One region of the Cohaesibacter marisflavi genome, then DNA from elsewhere that is predicted to be linked to it. Evidence: predicted binding sites of a transcription regulator. Region 1 holds the regulator's gene; each other region holds the start of a gene.

Region 1 (6,985 bases):
CGGGGGTCTCGATTTGGATCTTGTTTTTAGAAGCTCTCAAAAATATAGATTATTTTCAGAAAAGGAAATAAAAATTTTCACGGACCGGTATTGACCAAACGGCAGCATGCTTAACTGTTGCAATTTTAATCCGACATCTGGTTTTTATTTTAGAAAAAAAAGAATAATCTGTTAAATTGATAATAATATTTCGTGAAACAAGGGGTTATCGAAAATTAATTACAAGATATAGTGATCTGATCAATTTGTGAGCAAGTAATAAGAAATTTTATGCAGAAAGGCGATTGGTATAGGCTTTTCGCTAAAAGCCATGGTTGCTTGCGCGATCTGGGTTAGTGCGTATCTTTATATATTAGGGTGATTTTAAGGCTCACTGTGGCATAAACTGGGTTAACAATGATAGAAATAGCGCAATTATGCCAATCGTAACGAGTCTACCCTCGAATACCTTAAGTGTTTTTACAAGGGATTTGACGGGAAAAGACAGGCTCAGAATGAGCCTACGGACCGGGTTGGATCTTTGGGGGACGAAATGAATTACAAAGGACGATTGCTGTATACCGCAGGGTTTATTTTGTCCGCAGGCGGAGCCGCACTGGCGACAGAAAAGCCGCTTGATCCGATGGCTGTGACGGACGGTTCTTCTCAGGCCGTTCAGACTGCTTTGGAAGCCGATCAGGAGGCACCCCTGCAGATCATTGTCTCGCGCAAAGATCAGCGCTTGCGGGTCTATCGTGGACAAGAGGTCATCGCCACCTCTCGCGTATCGACAGGCAAGGCGGGGCACTCGACGCCAACCGGCATCTTCTCCATTCTTGAAAAGAGAAGACAGCATTTTTCCAATATTTATGATAGCGCCCCCATGCCCTATATGCAGCGCCTGACCTGGTCCGGCATCGCTTTGCATGAGTCCGGCTCGGTGCCAAATTATCCCGCATCCCATGGCTGTGTCCGGTTGCCGCGCGGCTTCGCAGGCAAACTCTTCTCCATGACCGAACGCGGCGCGCATGTTGTCATCGCCAATCGGGAGGCCGAGCCCGAGTTGATCCATAACGCACGGCTGTTCCAGCCCGAAGATGTTCAACTGGCCAACAAGCTGACGGAATTGAGCCTTGGCCCGTCACAGCCGGTCAAGGGACACGGCAAAATCGCGCTTCTGGATGACCGCCCTTCAGAAGATCCGCTTGCCGCGAAAATTTCCATGCGTCTCAATCTGCTTGATCAGGTGAAACGCGATAACTCCCCCATTCGGGTGTTCATCACCCGCCAGCCGCGCGGCAATCTGGTGCGCGAAGTGCAGATCATGCTCAATGAGCTGGGCTTTGATGCCGGTGTGCCGGATGGATTGGCTGGCAAGGCCACCTATGGGGCAGTGCGCGCCTTCATTAAATCCAGACAGGGCAGCATCGAAGACCAAGTCCAGCCGCTCAAGGCCGTGATCGACAAGACCCTGCTGACCGCGCTTTATCATGCCGCAGGCAAGGGGGAAGTGCCGACAGGCCACATCTATGTGCGGTCCCGTTTCAAGCCTCTGTTTGATGCGCCGATCATGATCAAGAATCCCGAGGCGCCTCTCGGGGCGCATCTGTTGACCGCGACCCACTCGCACACGCAAAGTGGCAAGCTGGATTGGCTGTCCGTCAATCTGACAGATCGCTATGACGATAGCATGCAGACCCGCCTTGGTGTTACGCAGGATATGGACAACGAGGCTCTGGTAGCCTCCAGCGCTATTCTTGACCGGATCGAAATTCCCGATGAAGTGCGCGCCCAAATTGATCTTCTGGTGAACAGCGGCTCTTCAATTACGATTTCTGACAGGGGCTTCAGCCGTGAGACAACCCCTGTAGGCACAGACTTCATTGTTCTGACCAAGCCGGATCTTCCTTCCTCCAGACAGATCCAGAAGACGGTGGAGCGAAAAAAGCCCGCTAAGCCCAAGCAGGTCGCCAGAAACAAAACCGAACCCGTGCAGGAAGCTCCCAAGAAGAAGGGACTGTTCTCCATGCTCATCAATCGCGGTGCGAGTTTGACCGAGGTTAAAACCCGCTGATATGGGAGCCCGCTTTCAGCCTTGCCCGCTGATGATAAAACTCATTGCAAACTGAAGAAAAACAATAGGCCCTGTTTCTGTTCGAAACAGGGCCTTCTTATTGAACACAAGAGGTCGCAGGGCTTTCTGACGCTGTTCTATTCGACTGAAAACTGGTCGTCGAAGCTGTAGCCAGAGCCGCGCACTGTGCGGATGGGATCTTTCGCCCGGCCGCGGTTGATGGTTTTACGCAACCGACCCACATGCACGTCTACTGTCCGTTCATCGACATAGACATCATGCCCCCAGACGCCATCCAGCAATTGTTCGCGGGAATAGACCCGCCCCGGATTCTGCATCAGGAATTCCAGCAAGCGATATTCTGTCGGTCCCAGTGTTACCTCGCGGTTGGCGCGCTTGACACGATGGGTTTCGCGATTGAGCTCCAGATCCCCGGCCTTGAGAATGGTTGCGACTAGATCAGGGCTTGCCCGGCGCAGAATAGCCCGTACACGCGCCATCAATTCGGGAACAGAAAACGGTTTGACGACATAGTCATCAGCGCCGGTTGAAAGACCCCGAATACGCTCGGATTCCTCACCGCGCGCCGTCAGCATGATGACAGGCAGTTTGACTGTTTTGGGCTTGGCGCGCAGGCGTCTGCATAGTTCAATTCCGGATAGGCCCGGCAGCATCCAGTCCAGCAGAAGAAGGTCGGGCAGGGCTTCCTGCAACCGGCTTTCTGCCTCATCTCCACGGGCGATCACTTCAACCTGATAGCCTTCGGCTTCCAGATTGTAACGAAGAAGAAGGCTGAGGGCTTCTTCATCTTCAACGATCATGACTTTGGGGCTCATAACCACTTTTCCGCATTCTGCGATCCGGACGATCGACAGGATCGGATGTCGCTCGGATCTGACATTTGAAGAGAACAGGCCGGCGTCAATCGGGGCCGATCTGTTCCAGTGTGCGTGCCTTCATGGCAAAGGATGGATCGGGCCTGAGCCCGATCCGTTGCATTAAAAGGTGCCGTCTTCCAGAACCTTGCCGGTGTCTACATAGTAGACGCTTTCGGCAATGTTGGTGGCGTGGTCGCCCACGCGTTCCAGGTGCTTGGCGGCAAACAGGAGATTGGCGCAGAAGGTAATATTGCGTGGATCTTCCATCATGTAGGTCAGGAATTCCCGGAACAGGGACTTGTAAATCGCGTCCACTTCGTCATCTCGTTTCACGACGGCGATGGCGGCGTTGGAATCCGATGTGGTGTAGGCATCCAGCACCATGCGCATCTGCTCCAAAACGATCTCGGCCATATGCTCGATGCCATGCAGCAGCTGTTTGGGAGGCGTCTTGCCATCCATGGAGCTGATGGAGCGGGCGATATTCTTGCCCAGATCTGCAACGCGTTCCAGATCTGTCGCAATGCGCAGAGCGGCGATGATCTGACGCAGATCCTGTGCCATCGGTTGGCGACGCGCGATGATCAGAACGGCGGCTTCTTCGATCTGCTGTTCCATCTTGTTGATGGCGCGGTCTTTGGCGGCGGTTGCCTGTGCCGCCTTCACGTCCTGACGGACCAGAGCGTTGATGGCATCCTCGACCATGCTTTCTGCCTGGCCACCCATCTCCGCAATGCGACCGGTCAGGTTGCGCAGGTCGTCATCATATGAGCTGACTGTATGTTCGGTCATCTCGAATCTCTCCTTAAATTCGCTCATTTCTCAACAAGATAAAGCTTTTTGCCTGATAGAGAAGGCGAACAAATTGCTTAGCCGAAGCGGCCGGTGATGTAGTCTTGGGTGCGTTTGTCTTTTGGGTTGGTGAAGATGTGGTCAGTCGGACCTTCCTCTACCAGATTGCCCATATGGAAGAAGGCGGTGCGCTGGGACACTCGTGCTGCCTGCTGCATGGAGTGTGTCACGATGACGATCGTGTAATTCTCGCGCAGCTCATCGATCAGTTCCTCAACCTTCGCCGTGGCAATCGGATCAAGAGCCGAGCAGGGCTCGTCCATCAAAATGACTTCCGGGCTGACAGCGATGGCGCGGGCGATGCAAAGGCGCTGCTGCTGCCCACCGGAAAGACCTGTGCCCGGTTCATCAAGACGATCCTTGATCTCTTCGAACAGACCGGCCTTCTGCAAGGAGGTGACAACCACTTCATCCATTTCTGCCTTGGTGCGGCAGAGGCCATGGATGCGTGGGCCATAGGCCACATTCTCGAAAATGCTTTTCGGGAACGGGTTTGCCTTCTGGAACACCATGCCAACACGGGCGCGCAGCTCCACGACGTCCACGTCGGCATTATAGATGTCGGTGCTATCGAGCATGATCTTGCCGCCGACGCGGCAGATATCGATGGTATCATTCATCCGGTTAAGGCATCTCAGGAACGTGGATTTGCCACAGCCGGACGGCCCGATGAGCGACGTTACCTGATTTTCCTCGATCTTCAGATCGACATCAAACAGCGCTTGTTTGGCGCCATAATGAACGGTCACCTTCTCACCCGACATCTTGATCGGGTTGGAGCGGATATCGCTATCCTGCTTGAGGTTTGGGTTGGTATCCTGCATGGTCAAATGCTTTCTTTATCCTGTGAGCGGGGCGCCGTCTCTTTGGGGCTGCCCGGCCATTCAAACCGGTGGTTCAGTGCGTCGCTGGGGTTTACCAGCGGCGCTCAAAGCGGCGACGCAGAAGCACCGCGGAAATATTCATCAGCGCAAGAAACGCCAGAAGGATCAGGATCGCAGCGGATGTCCGCTCCGTGAAGGCGCGTTGTGCTTCCCCCGACCACATATAGATCTGCACGGGCAGGGCCGTTGCCGGATCAAGCGGCGTTGTCGGGAAGTCCTTGATGAAGGCCACCATGCCGATCATCAGCAGAGGTGCGGTTTCACCAAGTGCCTGCGCCAGACCGATAATCGTACCTGTCAGGATACCCGGTGTTGCCAGGGGCAGGACATGGTGGAAAATCGCCTGTGTCTTGGAAGCGCCCACACCAAGTGCCGCTTCACGAATGGAAGGTGGAACAGCCTTGAGAGCCGAACGGGTCGCAATGATGATGGTCGGCAGCGTCATGAGGGTTAGAACCAGACCGCCAACAAGCGAAGCGGACCGCGGCAGTCCGGCAAAGTTGATGAATACAGCCAGCCCCAACAGACCGAACACAATGGAAGGCACTGCGGCGAGGTTGTTGATATTCACCTCGATAAGGTCGGTCCAGCGATTTTTCGGTGCAAATTCTTCCAAATAAATGGAAGCGGCAACACCGATTGGCAGAGCCAGCACCAGCACGATGAGCATCATGAAAATAGAGCCCATGACGGCCACGGCAATACCGGCCGATTCCGGTCGGGAGGAGGGACCATTCACGAACAGGTTGGTGTTGAATTGCTTCTCCATCGCCCCGTCTTCAACCAGCTGATCGATATAGGCGATCTGTGCATCTTTGACCAGACGCTGTGTTTCAGGAATGTCGCGCGGGATCTGGCCTTTGACAAAGCTGTCGATGTCGCCATCTGCCAGTGCCCAATAATCTATCCGCGTGCCGATCAGATCGGGATTTTCAACAACCAGATCGCGCAGATCGACCGACGCCCCCTTGGAAAGCAGGCTCTTTGCCACACGCTGCTGTTTGCGTGTTGCTTTGTCATTGGGGTCCAGACCTACGGCCTTGGAAACAGCCCGCTCCAGAACCTTGTTGTAGCGGATCGGCATCTGGATGGTGCTGATGTCGCGGTTGCCGGACGGGTCAATCAGCTCGGCATTAAGGTAAAGATCGAGATGAATTTTAGTCTGCTGAAAGGCGGAATAGCCTTTCGTGACAATAGACAGGAACAGCATCACGAGGAACAGCACGCCCAGAATGATGGCTGTGATGCCCAGAGCCTGAAAGCGACGTTCTTTACTGTAGCGCTTTTTCAGTCCCAGATCGCGCTGCGTGCTCGTGGCGATGGTTTCGCCCTGTGTGTTGGTTGCATCAGTCATCAGTCATACTGCTCCCGATATTTCCGCACGATGTGCAGAGCAAAGATGTTGAGCCCCAGGGTGATGACAAACAGGGTGATACCCAGCGCAAAGGCCACAAGGGTTTGCGGAGAGTTGAACTCAAGGTCACCAGTCAACTGGCTGACAATTTTCACGGTCACTGTTGTCACCGCTTCAAACGGGTTGGCTGTCAGGTTGGCCGCGATGCCTGCGGCCATGACGACGATCATCGTTTCACCAATGGCGCGGGACGCTGCGAGCAGAACGGAGCCGACGATCCCCGGCAGGGCGGCGGGCAGAATGACTTTCTTGATCGTTTCCGACTTGGTCGCTCCCAACCCCAGAGAGCCATCACGCAGGGACTGCGGCACCGCCGTGATAATGTCATCGGACAGCGAAGAGATGAACGGGATCAACATGATGCCCATGACGAAGCCTGCCGTCAGCACCGAGGTAGCGGAAATATTCAGTCCGATAGCCGCACCGGCGTCATGAAGGAACGGACCGACGGTGACCAGCGCAAAGAAACCATAAACAATGGTCGGGATGCCGGCGAGAATTTCCAGAAGCGGCTTGGCAATGGCGCGGACCGAATTGTTGGCATATTCGGCCATATAGATGGCTGCGAACATGCCGATTGGAACCGCTACGAGCAAGGCGACAAAGGAAATATACAGAGTACCCCAGAGCAACGGAATAAGACCGAAGGAACCTTCGCCCCCGCCCTCGCGACCGGCGGACGTAAAGCGAGGATCCCACTCGGTGCCAAAGAAGAAGTTGAACGGATGCACCTGACTGAAGAAGTGGATCGCTTCAAACAACATCGAAAGCACAATGCCCACGGTCGTCAGGATGGCGATCGAGGAAGCCAGCACCAGCGCGACCTTGATGTTGCTTTCAACAAGGTTGCGTGCACGCAATCGCGGTTTGACGCGCAGATAGGAAAGGACAAACCCGAGAATGA
Region 2 (6,985 bases), 2.0 Mb from region 1:
CTTCCAACAATCAGCGGATCAGGGCCGTGGACGATGTGACGATCCTTGTTGGGGTAGGGCAGGGACGCCAGAAAATGCTGCATACAGTTGAGACGCGCGCGCTTCTTGTCATTGGACTTGATGATCGTCCAGGGAGCGTCTGCCGTATCGGTGTAGAAAAACATGGCTTCCTTGGCTTCAGTATACTGATCCCATTTGTCCAGAGACGCCTTGTCGACCGGGGAGAGCTTCCACTGTTTGAGCGGGTCGGTCTCCCTTGATGCAAATCTGCGGCGCTGTTCTTCCTGCGTTACCGAGAACCAGTATTTGAACAAACGGATACCCGAGCGGCGGATCATGCGTTCGAATTCCGGCGTCTGGCGCATGAATTCGAGATATTCGCTCGGTGAGCAGAACCCCATGACACGCTCAACGCCTGCGCGGTTATACCAAGAGCGGTCAAACAGCACCATTTCGCCAGCAGCGGGCAGATGCTCCACATAGCGCTGATAGTACCATTGGGTCCGTTCTCTATCTGTTGGTTTGTTCAGCGCCACAACGCTTACTGTGCGTGGATTGAGATGTTCCATAAACCGCTTAATGGTGCCGCCCTTGCCTGCGGCATCTCGTCCTTCAAAAAGAAGAACAATTTTTTCGCCGGATTCTTCGACCCATTTTTGTGCCTTGAGGAGCTCTACCTGCAAGAGGCTCTTCTGTTTTTCGTAGGTCTGGCGTTTCATCTTCGTCTTGTAGGGATAGACCCCATGCTCGAAGACACGGCGAATTTCACTTGGATCGTGGCGCATTTCATAAAGGGAAGGGCGCGGCTTTTGTTCTTCTTGCGGGGTGTCAGGGGATGATGGCGCTATTGATGCTGCTGTGGCTAAGCGTTCGTCCGGCTGGCTTTGTACCAGCACCTCTTCCAGTTTTGCCAGATCTTCAGTTTTGCCGTCTGTCTCGTCGAGAGAGGCATCCTTGGCTTTTATGGCTGGTTTAGGCATTTTTTCCTCCCCTGGTTGGCTTTATTTCAAACTATGCCAATTAGATTAACCTCAAATGAGCCCCCGTTACAGAAAATTGGAATATGGTTAAAATTACTAATGCTACTGGATTGCGCAGGAATCGGGGGCCAAGGGCGTTGCAGAAAAGACACGCCAGAATGAAAAAGGTTTCGTTAACCATAACGCTTAACGCCTTATGCCCGTGTTCAGCCACATTATGGAGTCAGCTTCGAGACAGTTGAACGGGGCAGAGATAAAAGTTAATGAAAACCCGTCACAGAAGTGACATTTTTGAGGTCTTGATAGGTTTCAAGAAATCTCATTAAAACAAGTCACTCGGGGAAGAGCGATATTCAAACGGCGCCCGGCGATTGGGAGCGATGCTGCCGGGTAAACAGGAGACTGGGGCTGTGAGGCGTTGAGACGTAAGGGTCTTTGTGCTGAGCAGACAAGTGGTATGTCATGAAGCGTCAAACAAGTTTTGCGGTAAATCTATTGCAGACTTTGACCCTGATCGGCTTATTTGGAGCCGTGGGGAGTTTGCCTGCCCATGCCTTCGATCCTCGCACGATCGAAGAAGGGCAAGCCAGCCCCGATGAAGCGTTTCGCTTCGGCGCGCAAGCCTACAAATTTGGCAACAAGTCCACCGCTGTGCAGGCTTTGACCTATGCTGCGCACAATGGGCATATGGCGTCTCAGTGGAAGCTGGGGCGGATGTATGAAGAAGGGGACGGGGTCGTCAAGGATCCCAGCCAAGCCTTCGATCTGTTCAATGGTATTGTGCGACGCTATGGGGATGCGCAGCCGGGGTCTGTTGAAGCGCGCTATGTCTCAAACGCCATTGTGAAGCTGAGTGCATTCGTGCGCTCAGGAATCAAGGGTAAACTGGATCCCAATCCAGGAAAAGCGCGTGATTTTCTGCAATATGCTGCGTCTTATTTCCGCGATCCGGATGCACAATATCATCTGGCAATGTCTTATCTGGACAAATCCGATGGCAAGATAGAGCCCAAAATGGCTGCACGCTGGCTGAGCAAGGCCGCCCGCAAGGGGCATATTGGTGCCCAGCTGGAATTGGGTGAGTTGCTTCTTGAAGGCAGCATTCTGCCGCAGCAACCGGTCAACGGGCTCAAGTGGCTGACAATTGCTCGGATGCTGGATGCAACCAATCCCGAAGTGCTGGACCGTCAGGAAGCCGCTTTTGCTTTGGCCGATGATTCCACGCGCAAAAAGGCCGTATCTCTTGCCAATGAATGGTTGGATAACGAATGAATGGTTGGATAGCGGCGGCAAACTGATTGTCCGCCGCTTTGGCTTTCATCTCTGTTTTAGGCAACGCCTATGACTGTGAACAGCTGAGCGTCATCATGACCGGCACATGGTCAGACGGTTTTTCCCAATCACGGGTGTCTTTCTGGATTTCGCACGCCTTCAGCATGTCTGCCGCCTCTGGCGAGAGCAGATGATGGTCGATGCGAATGCCGTGATTGCGCGGCCAGGCGCCGGCTTGATAATCCCAGAAGGAATATTGGTGTGGCGTGCCATTACAGGCGCGGAAGGCTTCGGTAAGGCCGAGGGCCTTTAACTCCCTGAACAGTTCAAGCGTCTCTGTGCGATATAGGGCATCGCCCCACCAGGCATCATGATCATGCACATCATCTGCCGTCGGGATGACATTATAGTCGCCGGAAAGAACAAAGGCTTCCTCAAGTGTGAGACGGTCTTTTGACCAAGCGATGAGCCTGCGCATCCAGTTCAGCTTGTAGGGATATTTTTCTGTCTCCACCGGATTACCGTTCGGCAGATAGAGGCTCACGACGCGCAGTGGCCCCTTGTCGGTTGAGAAGATACCCTCGATAAAACGGGCCTGCTCGTCTTCATCGTCGCCGGGCAGGCCGCGATTGACCTCTTCAAAGGGCAGACGGGATAGAAGGGCCACACCATTAAAGCTCTTCTGGCCGTGGGTTTCCACGTTATAGCCCAGTGCTTCAATGTCCGCGCGCGGAAAGGCTTCATCGACGGACTTGATTTCCTGCAGGCAGGCAATGTCCGGCTTTTCTTCTTCCAGCCACCTTAGCAGGTTGGGATGACGAGCCTTGATGCCGTTGATGTTCCAAGTGGCGATGCGCATGGGTGGCCTCTTTGCTGATGGGCATTTATGGTCAAGTGTGAGTTGTCATGCCCGCGGCGTGTGGGCAGCCGGTCAGATCGAGAAGCTCGTACCGCAGCCGCAAGATGCGCTGGCGATCGGGTTGTGGATCTGGAAGGACTGGCCCATCAGGTCGCTGACGAAATCAACTTCAGCCCCTTCCATATATTGCAAAGAGAGCGGATCGAAAAGGATCGTTGCGCCATCCTTGTTGATGACCAGATCATCGTCCTCGCTGCTCGTCACAATGTCATAATTATACTGGAAACCGGAGCAGCCACCACCACTCACGGAGATGCGCAGCATGGAACCATCCTTTTCCTTGGAAAGGATGGTGGCGATTCGTTTGATGGCACTATCTGTCACTGTGATCGGGTTTGACATTTGGATATTCCTGTCTCATTTCCCATCCGCGCTTCTACTAAGGCCCCTATTTTGGCCAGAAGTGCTTGATACAGGCCGGTTTTGCCTGAAAAATGGAGAATTACACCTATAAATGGGGCTTCACAAAGCCTACTCTTTCTCATGATAGTTAAGATCGAAAGAGCGCAAGTCAACCATTTTGGCGGTGCGTGTTAAAATTCTTGAACTTGGAATGGAAGAATAATGGTGTCAGCGATCGGATTTGGTGCGCAGCCGCGCGCCCGCTATGCTGTTTTGCCTCATGAAAGCAAGGGGCGTTTGTTTGAAGAAGCTGCCAGTCCCACGCGCACCCCCTTCCAGCGAGATAGGGATCGTATCATTCATTCCTCGGCCTTCCGGCGCTTGCAGGCAAAGACGCAGGTCTTTCTCTATCACGAAGGGGACATGTTCCGAACGCGCCTGACCCACACGCTGGAGGTTTCACAAATCGCCCGTTCCATTGCGCGGGCTTTGTCTGTTGATGAAGATCTGGCTGAAGCGCTGGCACTTTCGCATGATCTGGGACACACGCCGTTTGGCCATGCGGGGGAGCGGGCGCTCAACAAGGTGATGCAGCCTTATGGCGGGTTTGATCACAATGCCCAGTCCTTGCGGGCCGTGACTGCGCTAGAGCAATGCTATGCAGAACATGATGGCCTCAATCTGAGCTGGGAAACCCTCGAGGGGCTCGTCAAGCATAATGGACCGCTGACCGACCGGGACGGGAAGGGGATCGGGCATTATGAAGGCGGACTTCCCTATGCCATTCGCGTTTATGCCGAGCAACAGGACCTGATGCTCTGGTCCTATGCCAGCATCGAAGCGCAGGCGGCTGCCATTGCGGACGATATCGCCTATAATTCCCATGATATTGACGATGGCTTGCGTGCGATGCTGATCTCTCTGGATCAATTGCGGGATGTGCCTCTGGTCTGCGACTTGCTCAAAGAGGTGGAGGCAACCTATCCGGGGCTGTCTGAAGAACGCACGGCCCATGAAATTGTTCGCAGGCTGATCACGCGGATGGTTGAGGATGTCATCAATACGTCGATGGACAATCTCAAGAGGCTGGCTCCGCAATCGGTTGAGGATGTGCGCAATGCGTCGGAGACGATTGTTCACTTTTCCAGCGAAATGACCGCTGCCGTGACGGGAATCAGACAGTTTCTTTTTCATAATGTTTATCGGGAAGACCATGTCATGCGCATCATGCGTGGTGCGGAGAAGGTGCTTGAAGATCTCTTTGTCTATCACTTTAATGCACCTGATATGATGCCGCTAAACTGGCAGTTTGACCTTGATGGAGCGCCACGGAAACTCGTTGCTCGTCGCGTTGCTGACTATGTGGCTGGTATGACAGACCGTTTTGCCATTCAGGAACATCAACGTCTGTTTGACGTCACCCCGGATTTGGGTTAGATCCTATCCCCGAACATATGGATTTTTGCGGGTTGGGGCTCCATGTGATGCTTTGTCGCTTGAGAATAGACGAAAGCGATGGCGTCCGGGTGTCCTGACCCTCTACACTGCTAGCAATCAGTGCCAGATGCGCGCTACTTGAGGCGAGTTTCAACAAGAACCGCCCCGCCACTGGCCGACGATCATACAGGATTGAAGATGAACGTCTTTACTATTTTTACCGACCGGGTCAAGGCTGCAATCAGCGAGATCGGATTGACGGCACGCGATGGCTCAGAGCTTGACCTGTCCCGTGTGATTGTCGAGCCTCCACGCGATGCGGCCCATGGTGATCTGGCCACCAATGCTGCGATGGTCCTGTCCAAACAGGTTGGCATGAAGCCGCGCGATGTTGCCGATAAAATCGTTGAAGCGCTCGCTGAGGACAGGGATGTGGCCAAGGTGGATGTCGCCGGTCCGGGCTTTATCAATATGGCGCTGTCCGATGATTTCTGGCGGGGTCTGGTGAAGACGATCGTCAAGGCCGGTGAGGCGTTCGGTCGTTGCGATCTCGGGGCTGGCTCGAAGATCAATGTCGAATATGTGTCCGCCAACCCGACCGGCCCCATGCATGTGGGCCACACGCGTGGCGCCGTGCTGGGGGATTGCATTGCCAATCTGTTGGATTTTGCAGGCTATGACGTTTGCCGCGAATATTACATCAACGATGCGGGGGCGCAGGTGGATGTTTTGGCACGGTCTGCCTTCCTTCGGTATTGCGAGGCGCTGGGCGATGATATCGGCACCATTCCAGATGGTCTTTATCCGGGCGATTATCTCGTGCCTGTTGGCGAGGCGCTGGCCAAGGAACATGGCGACAAGCTGAAAAAGGCAAGCGAAGAGGAATGGTTGCCTCTGGTGCGGGCCTATGCTGTTGATGCGATGATGGAGATGATCCGGGGTGACCTTGCCGCCCTCAATGTCAATCATGATGTCTTCTTCTCCGAACGCAGCCTTATCTATGGCGAGAAGGATCGGGTAAAGGAAGCCATCGAATGGCTGTCTGACAAGGGACATGTCTATGTGGGCACTTTGCCACCACCCAAGGGGCAGCTTCCCGATGATTGGGAAGATCGCGAACAGACCCTGTTCCGGTCAACTGAGTTTGGCGACGATATTGACCGTCCTTTGAAGAAGTCTGACGGTAGCAACACATATTTCGCCAATGACATTGCCTATCACTTTGACAAGTTCAAACGGGGCTATTCCAAGCAGGTCGATATTCTCGGTGCTGACCATGGTGGCTATGTCAAACGGCTGAAATCTGCTGTTGCAGCCATCACACAGGGTGAGGGTGGTCTGGAAGTCAAGATTTGTCAGCTGGTCAATCTGATGCGCAATGGCGAACAGCTCAAGATGTCCAAGCGCGCAGGTAACTTCATCACGCTGCGTGATGTGGTGGAAGAAGTGGGCGTTGATGCCGTACGCTTCATGATGATGTATCGCAAGTCCGAGGTCACGATTGACTTCGATTTTGCAAAGGTCACCGAACAGAGCAAAGATAATCCGGTCTTCTATGTGCAATATGCGCATGCCCGGACCGCTTCCATTTTCCGCCAGGCTGCAAATGAAGTGCCGCATCTGTCTGTCGGGCTCGAAGATCTAGCAAATGCCGATCTGAGTGCTATAAATGATGAACTGGAACTGGCGTTAATCAGAAAGCTGTCAGAATATCCGCGAATAGTAGAGGGTGCGGCCGAAACACAAGAGCCCCACAGGGTTGCGTTTTACCTTTATGATCTTGCTGGATATTTCCACGCTGTGTGGAACAAAGGCAAGGAAATGCCGCAATTACGCTTTATTAACGTTAAAGATGAGAAAATGACTCTAGCGCGCTTGGCTCTTGTTCAGGCAGTGGCCACGGTAATCAGTTCTGGCCTCGGTCTGCTTGGTGTAAATGCACCTGAAGAAATGCGATAGTTGGTTACCAGTCATTTCTCAAGACAAAGCTTTGCCAGGCAGTACGAGTTAAGTGTATGAATGAAAAGGCAAATCG
Region 3 (6,985 bases), 570 kb from region 1:
AGGGCTGCTGCCGGGAGTAGAGGACAAGGCAAAGCAGCTCCTCAGGAGGTTAGGTCAAACAGAAGAGCGGAGTAATCCGACAGGTTATATCGACTTCCGCAGGACTTGAAACGAACCCCCGGTCAAAGCCATTCAGGCGTTGGCCGGACTGACAGATCCTGTCAGTTTCCCACAACCTAAGTGTGTCTCAAGGGGCTTGAAAAGTGAAACAATTCGGCACGTGGAACGAATCCAATGGCGTTGACAAACTCGGTCTTCGCAACCTCGATAGCGTACATTACAACTATCGTTTTCCTAAGCTGGTAGAAGAAGCGCTGGCTCGCAAGGAAGGTCGTCTGATCGAAGGCGGTGCTTTTGCAGTGGATACCGGCAAACATACCGGCCGTTCCCCAAAGGATAAACATACCGTTCGCGACGCTACCACCGAAAACACCATCTGGTGGGACAACAACAAGGCCATGACGCCAGAAGCTTTCGATCTTCTCTATGAAGACATGATGGCTTATGCAGAAGGCAAAGAACTGTTTGTACAGGACCTGTACGGCGGCGCTGACATTGACCACCGCCTGCCAACCCGCGTTGTTACCGAGCTTTGCTGGCAGTCTCACTTCATCCGCAACATGCTGATCCGTCCGGAACATGCCGAACTGGCAGATTTCGTTCAGGAACTGACTGTGATCGACTTCCCAGGCTTCCTCTGCGACCCAGAAAAATATGGCGTTCGCTCTGAAACCTGCATCGCTCTTAACCTGACCAAAAAGATCATTCTGGTAGCTGGTTCTTCCTACGCTGGTGAAATCAAGAAATCTGTCTTCACCACGCTTAACTACCTGCTGCCTGAAAAGAACATCATGCCGATGCACTGCTCTGCAAACGTTGGCGATGATGACGACACGGCTATCTTCTTCGGCCTGTCCGGCACCGGTAAAACCACCCTGTCTGCTGATCCAAGCCGTACCCTTATCGGCGATGACGAGCATGGCTGGGGCGAAAACGGCGTCTTCAACTTCGAAGGCGGCTGCTACGCTAAAACCATCAACCTGTCCGCTGAAGCTGAGCCGGAAATTTATGCGACCACGCACACCTTTGGTGCAATCGTCGAAAACATGGTTATCGATCCAATCACCGATAAACCAGACTTCGCTGATGGGTCCAAAACGGAAAACACCCGTGTTTCCTATCCGACCTACTTCATCCCGAACGCATCGGCTACCGGTCGCGCTCCTCAGCCTAAAAACATCATCATGCTGACGGCTGACGCATTCGGTGTTCTGCCTCCAATCGCTAAGCTGACCCCGGAACAGGCAATGTATCACTTCCTGTCTGGTTACACCGCTAAAGTGGCTGGTACGGAAAAAGGCGTTACCGAGCCAGAAGCAACCTTCTCTACCTGCTTCGGCGCTCCTTTCATGCCTCGCCATCCTTCCGAATATGGCAACCTGCTGCGTGAAATGATGGAAAAACATCAGGTTAAATGCTGGCTGGTTAACACCGGTTGGACCGGTGGTGTTTATGGCGTCGGTTCCCGTATGCCAATTAAAGCAACCCGCGCTCTGCTGACCGCAGCTCTCAACGGTTCTCTGGCATCTGCAGAATTCCGCACCGACGAAGTCTTCGGTGTTGAAGTTCCTGTAGCAGTACCTGGCGTTGACACCACCCTGCTGACGCCACGTGACACCTGGGCAGACAAAGCTGCATTCGACGCAATGGCAGCTAAACTGGCAGGCATGTTCGTCAAAAACTTCGAATACTATCTGCCACACGTCGACGACGCTGTGAAAGCTGCTGGCCCAAAAGCCTAAGCTGATAGATCAGTATTGAATAATTAAGAAAGGCCCGCCTCTTGGCGGGCCTTTTGCGTTTCAAACGCCCAGCATAATTGCATCATTGACATCTCAGGGGTCAGAATTGCATACGCCCTGTGTCGTATTTTCCCGGACCCCATATGGTAGTATTGTCCCGCCACACCCTTCTAAAGACCCCATCATGAGGGCGCACATATTCGTCGCGTGCCTGCGGGGGAGGATTTACCATGTATATTCGCGAGGAAACGTCCGCTGACGCGGATGCCATTCATATTTTGACACAAAAAGCCTTTGCGCCCATGCCTTACAGTTCTGGCAACGAGGGCCCGATCATCGATCAATTGCGCCGCGATGGCGATCTTGTGCTGTCACTGGTGATGGATGACGACGGCTCGATTGCCGGCCATGTGGCATTTTCAAAAATCAAGATCGATGGCAAATGGGACAAATGGTATTGTCTCGGCCCGATATCGGTCACGCCGGACAAGCAAAGCCAGGGCATTGGCAAAGCGTTGGTTGGTGAAGGCATGAGGCGCCTGCGGGCTCTCGGTGCCAATGGCTGCATCCTTATCGGAAACCCGGCCTATTATGACCGGCTCGGTTTCAAGTGTAATGGCCAATTGCGCTACGGCGGACTGGATGCTTCCCTGATTCAGTACATGACTTTTCAGGGCCCAGCCCCGAAGGGCACATTGACCCACGCCGATGCCTTCGAACAGGCATTTAAAGAAATGTCAGCGTAATCAGAGTGTTACGATGATCGGACCTTTTTTCCCGATCACAATCGTATGCTCGAACTGGGCGGTGAGACATCCGGGAGTGAACAGCTCCCACTCTCGTGCCCCGTCGCTGGCATAGGTCGCACCGGTCGAGAGAAATGGCTCAACGGCGATCACCATGCCTTCCTGCAGTTTGCGACGATCCCGGCGGTCCGGCACAGCGAGAATTTCCGGCCTGTCGTGCAAGGTTGTACCAACCCCATGACATCCGAGCAGATTCTGGATGATGGTGTAACCACCGGCCTTGGCTTCCTTGTCGAAGGCTTTCGGGATGACCTGCATTGGTTGCCCTGCACGGGCCTGAGCAATCGCATTGTCTCGGGCCCGTTTTGCGGCCTCCACCAATATCCGCTTTTCCGGCGTCACGGGCGGCACAATAAAGGTCGCTCCGGAATCCGTGAAAAAGCCATCCTTGCTGGCTGATACGTCGATATTGACCATATCGCCCGGCTTCACCGTCTGGCTGTCGGCCCACCCATGGGCAATCACGGGTTCGATGGAAATACAAGTAGCTCCGGGAAAGTCATAGACCGATTCAGGGGCTGATTCTGCACCCTCTTCTTCCAGAATGCGCCGTCCAAGATCATCCAGCTCCTGTGAGGTCATGCCCGGTTCCAACGCAGCACCCATTTCACGAATGGCACGCGCCACGGCTTTGCCACAGGCCTTGAGGCCCTGAAGCTGTTCTTCGGTTTTTACGATCATGGATGGATGCCTATCTGAAGTGCGGATTGGAACTGCCGCCATCAGTAGCGCATTTGCTTTAGTGACTGCAAGCCTTCTGTTTAGCCCCAAAGGCCCATAGGCAAACCACCGGTTCGGACCAGAAACCAATGCGTCAACCCGCCAACAAAAAAGCCCGCCTCTGCATGAAAGGCGAGCTTTTCTTGTTCAGAAAGCGAACCGCGTGGCTATTTGACGGCCCATAGGGTCACCGTGCCGGAAACCTCATTGGCAACCGCAATCATCGGCTCGCCGTTCGGGCTATCCTTGCCAGCGATGAACTTGATCCCTTCCGGTGCAATGTCGCCAGCGGTCAATTTTTCAGACTCGCCATCAAGCTTGGTGTTGCTTGCATACGTCACAAAGGTCGCCTTGGCCGGGTCCGTGATGTCATAGACCACAATACCGCTCATGCGTTCCAATCCGATAAAGGCATAGAGTTTGCTGCCAATCTCGGCCAGTTCGAGTGCTTCGGGCTCTGCGCCTTTGTCGTCGGAGCGATTGTCAAAGCTTTCATTCGCGCCCTGACTGTTAAAGGCGCTAGGCACCAGCTCGGCCAGCTTGGCTTCAATTTCATCAGCGGAATCGAACACCATTTCGCCGGTTTCATTGAAGATGGAGAAAGAACGGCCACCATAGCCATAGATCACGTCGAAATCGCCGTCGCCATCGGTATCCCCCTGTGCGGTGGTGATCTTCAAGCGGCCGAGATTTTCCTTCTTCTGCAGCTCTTTAGCATTCGGGAAAGCGATCGGGTCGAGCTTGACCTTACCCAGACGTTCTTCTTCGGAATAGCCATCATAGTCGCGGCTGTCACCTTCATTGGCCATGACCACATAATTGACGCCATCCTTGGCGAAGGCCTTCACGGTATCCGGCATGCGGAAGGAAAGCACCGGCCAGTTCTGACGGTTGATCTTGCCATCCTTGTCGGAAAGGTCGGCCTTGACCTTGGAGTAATCCTGAAAGCCCAGCGCGAAGGTGGTTTTCAGCTTGGCTGTTTCCGTATCGATAACGGCGATAGCGTTGCTTTCCTGAAGGGAGACAAAAGCCGTTTTGCTATCCGGGGTGATGGCAATATATTCCGGTTCAATCTGCTGCTCGAAGGAGATGCCTTCTGGCGCTGCGGTGTGGAAGTCATCGCCAAAATCTTCCGCCTTGAGATCGCCAAAGCCGACAGTTTTGACCTCAAGGGAGGGAATGGAGACGATGGATACCGTGCCCACAGGATCGGTCTTGAAATCGTCGGACGGCTCGCCCTCGTTGGCGACCATCACGAATTTGCCATTGGGCGCAAAGACCACGCAATCGGGCAGCGCGCCAAGTTCCACATCCCCCACCAGCGTGCCGTCGGTCTTGTAAAGAACCAGCTTGCCATTGGCCTGCTTGTCCTTGTTCTCAACGGCGATGGCCACATAGTCGCCATGCACGTCCACGGAGTTGGCACCTTTGCCAAAATCTGTGACATTCAGCGTGCCCGCTTCCTTGATGGTGGACGGGTTTGAAATATCGAAAATATCGATGGCCTTGTCATGGCCGTCGACGACAAAGAGTTTCTTGCCAGCCTTATCATAAGAGACGATCTCGGCAGCCCCTTCATCAAACACATTGGCGGAGTGCTTAGCAATCGGCTCAAGTGTGAGTGCATAGGCCTGAGACCCGAATGGTGCGGCAAGACAGCTCGCCAGAAGCAAAGCCTTGGAAATGGATTTAAACATGAGACCCTCTTGGATAGCGCATAAAATCTTCTGCTGCTTTAGCGAAGGCAGATGACAGGCGCGTGACTGCCTTCCCAAACGCATTTTTGGGTGCCGGAGGCCTCTCTTTGCTCACCGCGTTCATCTTATTGTTCGCCAAACAAGAATTAGGGAAAAGGTCGCTTTTACTCGGCGTCATCCGGATATAAAAAGGAGTCGATCAAATTCATCTTTGGAGACTGAAATGTGCCGCTGGGTCGCTTACAAGGGACAGCCTGTTTTCCTTGAACATTATGTAACAACAGCCGACCACTCTCTGATTCATCAGAGCCTGCATGCGGAGAAGGGTAAAACCGTCACCAACGGGGATGGCTTCGGCATCGGCTGGTATGGGGCTAGAGACAATCCGGGCCTTTACAGGGAGATCCTGCCCGCCTGGAATGACACCAACCTCAAAAGTCTGGCGTCCCAGATCCAGTCTTCCCTCTTCTTTGCCCATGTAAGGGCCTCCACCGGCACGGCAACCAATCGCTGCAACTGTCACCCCTTTGCCTATGACAAATGGCTGTTCATGCATAATGGCCAAATCGGAGACTATCACCGGGTGCGGCGCGGACTGGAATTGCAATTGAGCGATGATTATTATGAGCACCGGTTCGGTAGCACCGATTCAGAGCTGCTGTTCTTGCTTGCGGTTCAGGAAAATCTACAAAAGTGCCCGGTCACAGCCATGCGCAATGTGCTGCACAGGGTGCGTGAAGCCATGATTGACAAGGGCATCCGCACGCCTTTGCGCTTCACTTCCTGCCTGTCGGATGGCAAGCGCCTGTGCGGTTTCCGCTGCTCGAGCGACCATCATGCCCCTTCTCTCTATTATCGTCGCTATGAGAATGGCGATGTGGTGCTGGTGTCCGAGCCGATCGACCGGCAATCGGAGTGCTGGATCGAAGTGCCGCAGGATCATGCCGTTTGCTTCAAGGAAAATGGCGATATGGTGCAAACGGAAATGCCGCTACATTGACGATCAGGCAGCTAACAGCCTGACATTCATTTTTGCAGCGCAATCAATTGAAGAGATTGAACTGGGTCCATTTATCCTTGGGGATTTCATCGCCCTTTTTGTAAGTGAGCTTGAGCACCTGCATCTGGTCTTTGCTGGTGTCGCATGAATAGCTCACCTTGTACCAATGCCCATTGCGGCGATAAGCAGCGCCGCCGGCCTTGACCGTCTGGTCGCCGATCTTCGGGCTAGAGAAGGTGTAATCAACCAACCGGTCCGCATCGAGCTTGCCCATGGCTTCCATGTTGCAAACCTGAAGCATGCGCTCTTGGGGGACCATATCCTTGAGCCAGGCGCGCATCTTGTTGCTCATTGCTAAGGCTGCTTGCGGGTAGGCACCTGCCATTGCCAGAAGCAAGACAAGCGAGAGTTTACCGGTGTGGGATATCATGCCCTTGACCTTTTTGGTTCTTATCATCTTGACGGGAGCGCCCCGGCTTATATCGACTGATAGTTGAATGGGTTAGCTGGCTTTTGCCAACCATTCGAAACACCAAGGCTACGCCTGCTGGTGTGCCTCTTAAATGAGGTCAAAGTTTGTCAGTTCCGGTCGATACCGCTAGAGCATCAAGGCTAGTGGTTAAAATTTTGTTTACCTTTACAATTCATTGTTTTTTTAGACTTGTGAACTCGCACTTTTCCTTATTTTTACAACCTGAGAATAACGCGTCCATCACTCGCAAGTCTTGATAAGCGCTTCCTTTTTACAGCTGAGGAAGCCTACCGAACAGGTTTCCTCTTTTCTTTTCGTCAGACCCTGTTGGCTCACGCAGGCTTTTTAGTTGGTCCGCCCTCCCCTTCATGCTAAAGGCTCAGCATGCCAACCTGGATTCTGATCACCATCTCTGCAGCCTTTCTGCAAAATATCCGCTCTGTCCTGCAAAAGCACCTCAAGGGTGCGCTGAGCACGACCGGGGCGAC

The links. Region 1 encodes PhoB, which activates phosphate uptake and scavenging genes when phosphate is short. Its sites were predicted from a motif close to TGTCATNNANCTGTCAT; they were not measured.
Region 2: a site for PhoB is predicted at 1,253-1,269, ahead of ppk2 (polyphosphate kinase 2). Genes of this name have one in related genera too.
Region 3: a site for PhoB is predicted at 5,077-5,093, ahead of ACKPCT_RS16495 (choice-of-anchor I family protein). Genes of this name have one in related genera too.

The regions. Positions count from the first base shown of each region.
Region 1 covers NZ_OY762534.1:2,875,400-2,882,384, reverse strand. Annotated here, with positions in the region: gene ACKPCT_RS14125 (L,D-transpeptidase family protein) at 533-2,053, shown strand; gene phoB (phosphate regulon transcriptional regulator PhoB) at 2,191-2,889, opposite strand; gene phoU (phosphate signaling complex protein PhoU) at 3,052-3,723, opposite strand; gene pstB (phosphate ABC transporter ATP-binding protein PstB) at 3,801-4,607, opposite strand; gene pstA (phosphate ABC transporter permease PstA) at 4,699-6,021, opposite strand; gene pstC (phosphate ABC transporter permease subunit PstC) at 6,021-6,985, opposite strand, start outside.
Region 2 covers NZ_OY762534.1:909,696-916,680, forward strand. Annotated here, with positions in the region: gene ppk2 (polyphosphate kinase 2) at 1-980, opposite strand, end outside; gene ACKPCT_RS05375 (tetratricopeptide repeat protein) at 1,443-2,252, shown strand; gene xth (exodeoxyribonuclease III) at 2,320-3,111, opposite strand; gene erpA (iron-sulfur cluster insertion protein ErpA) at 3,184-3,513, opposite strand; gene ACKPCT_RS05390 (deoxyguanosinetriphosphate triphosphohydrolase) at 3,736-4,950, shown strand; gene argS (arginine--tRNA ligase) at 5,149-6,909, shown strand.
Region 3 covers NZ_OY762534.1:3,449,732-3,456,716, forward strand. Annotated here, with positions in the region: gene ACKPCT_RS16480 (phosphoenolpyruvate carboxykinase) at 204-1,802, shown strand; gene ACKPCT_RS16485 (GNAT family N-acetyltransferase) at 2,033-2,548, shown strand; gene map (type I methionyl aminopeptidase) at 2,549-3,289, opposite strand; gene ACKPCT_RS16495 (choice-of-anchor I family protein) at 3,496-5,025, opposite strand; gene ACKPCT_RS16500 (class II glutamine amidotransferase) at 5,249-6,025, shown strand; gene ACKPCT_RS16505 (DUF930 domain-containing protein) at 6,069-6,482, opposite strand; gene ACKPCT_RS16510 (DMT family transporter) at 6,882-6,985, shown strand, end outside.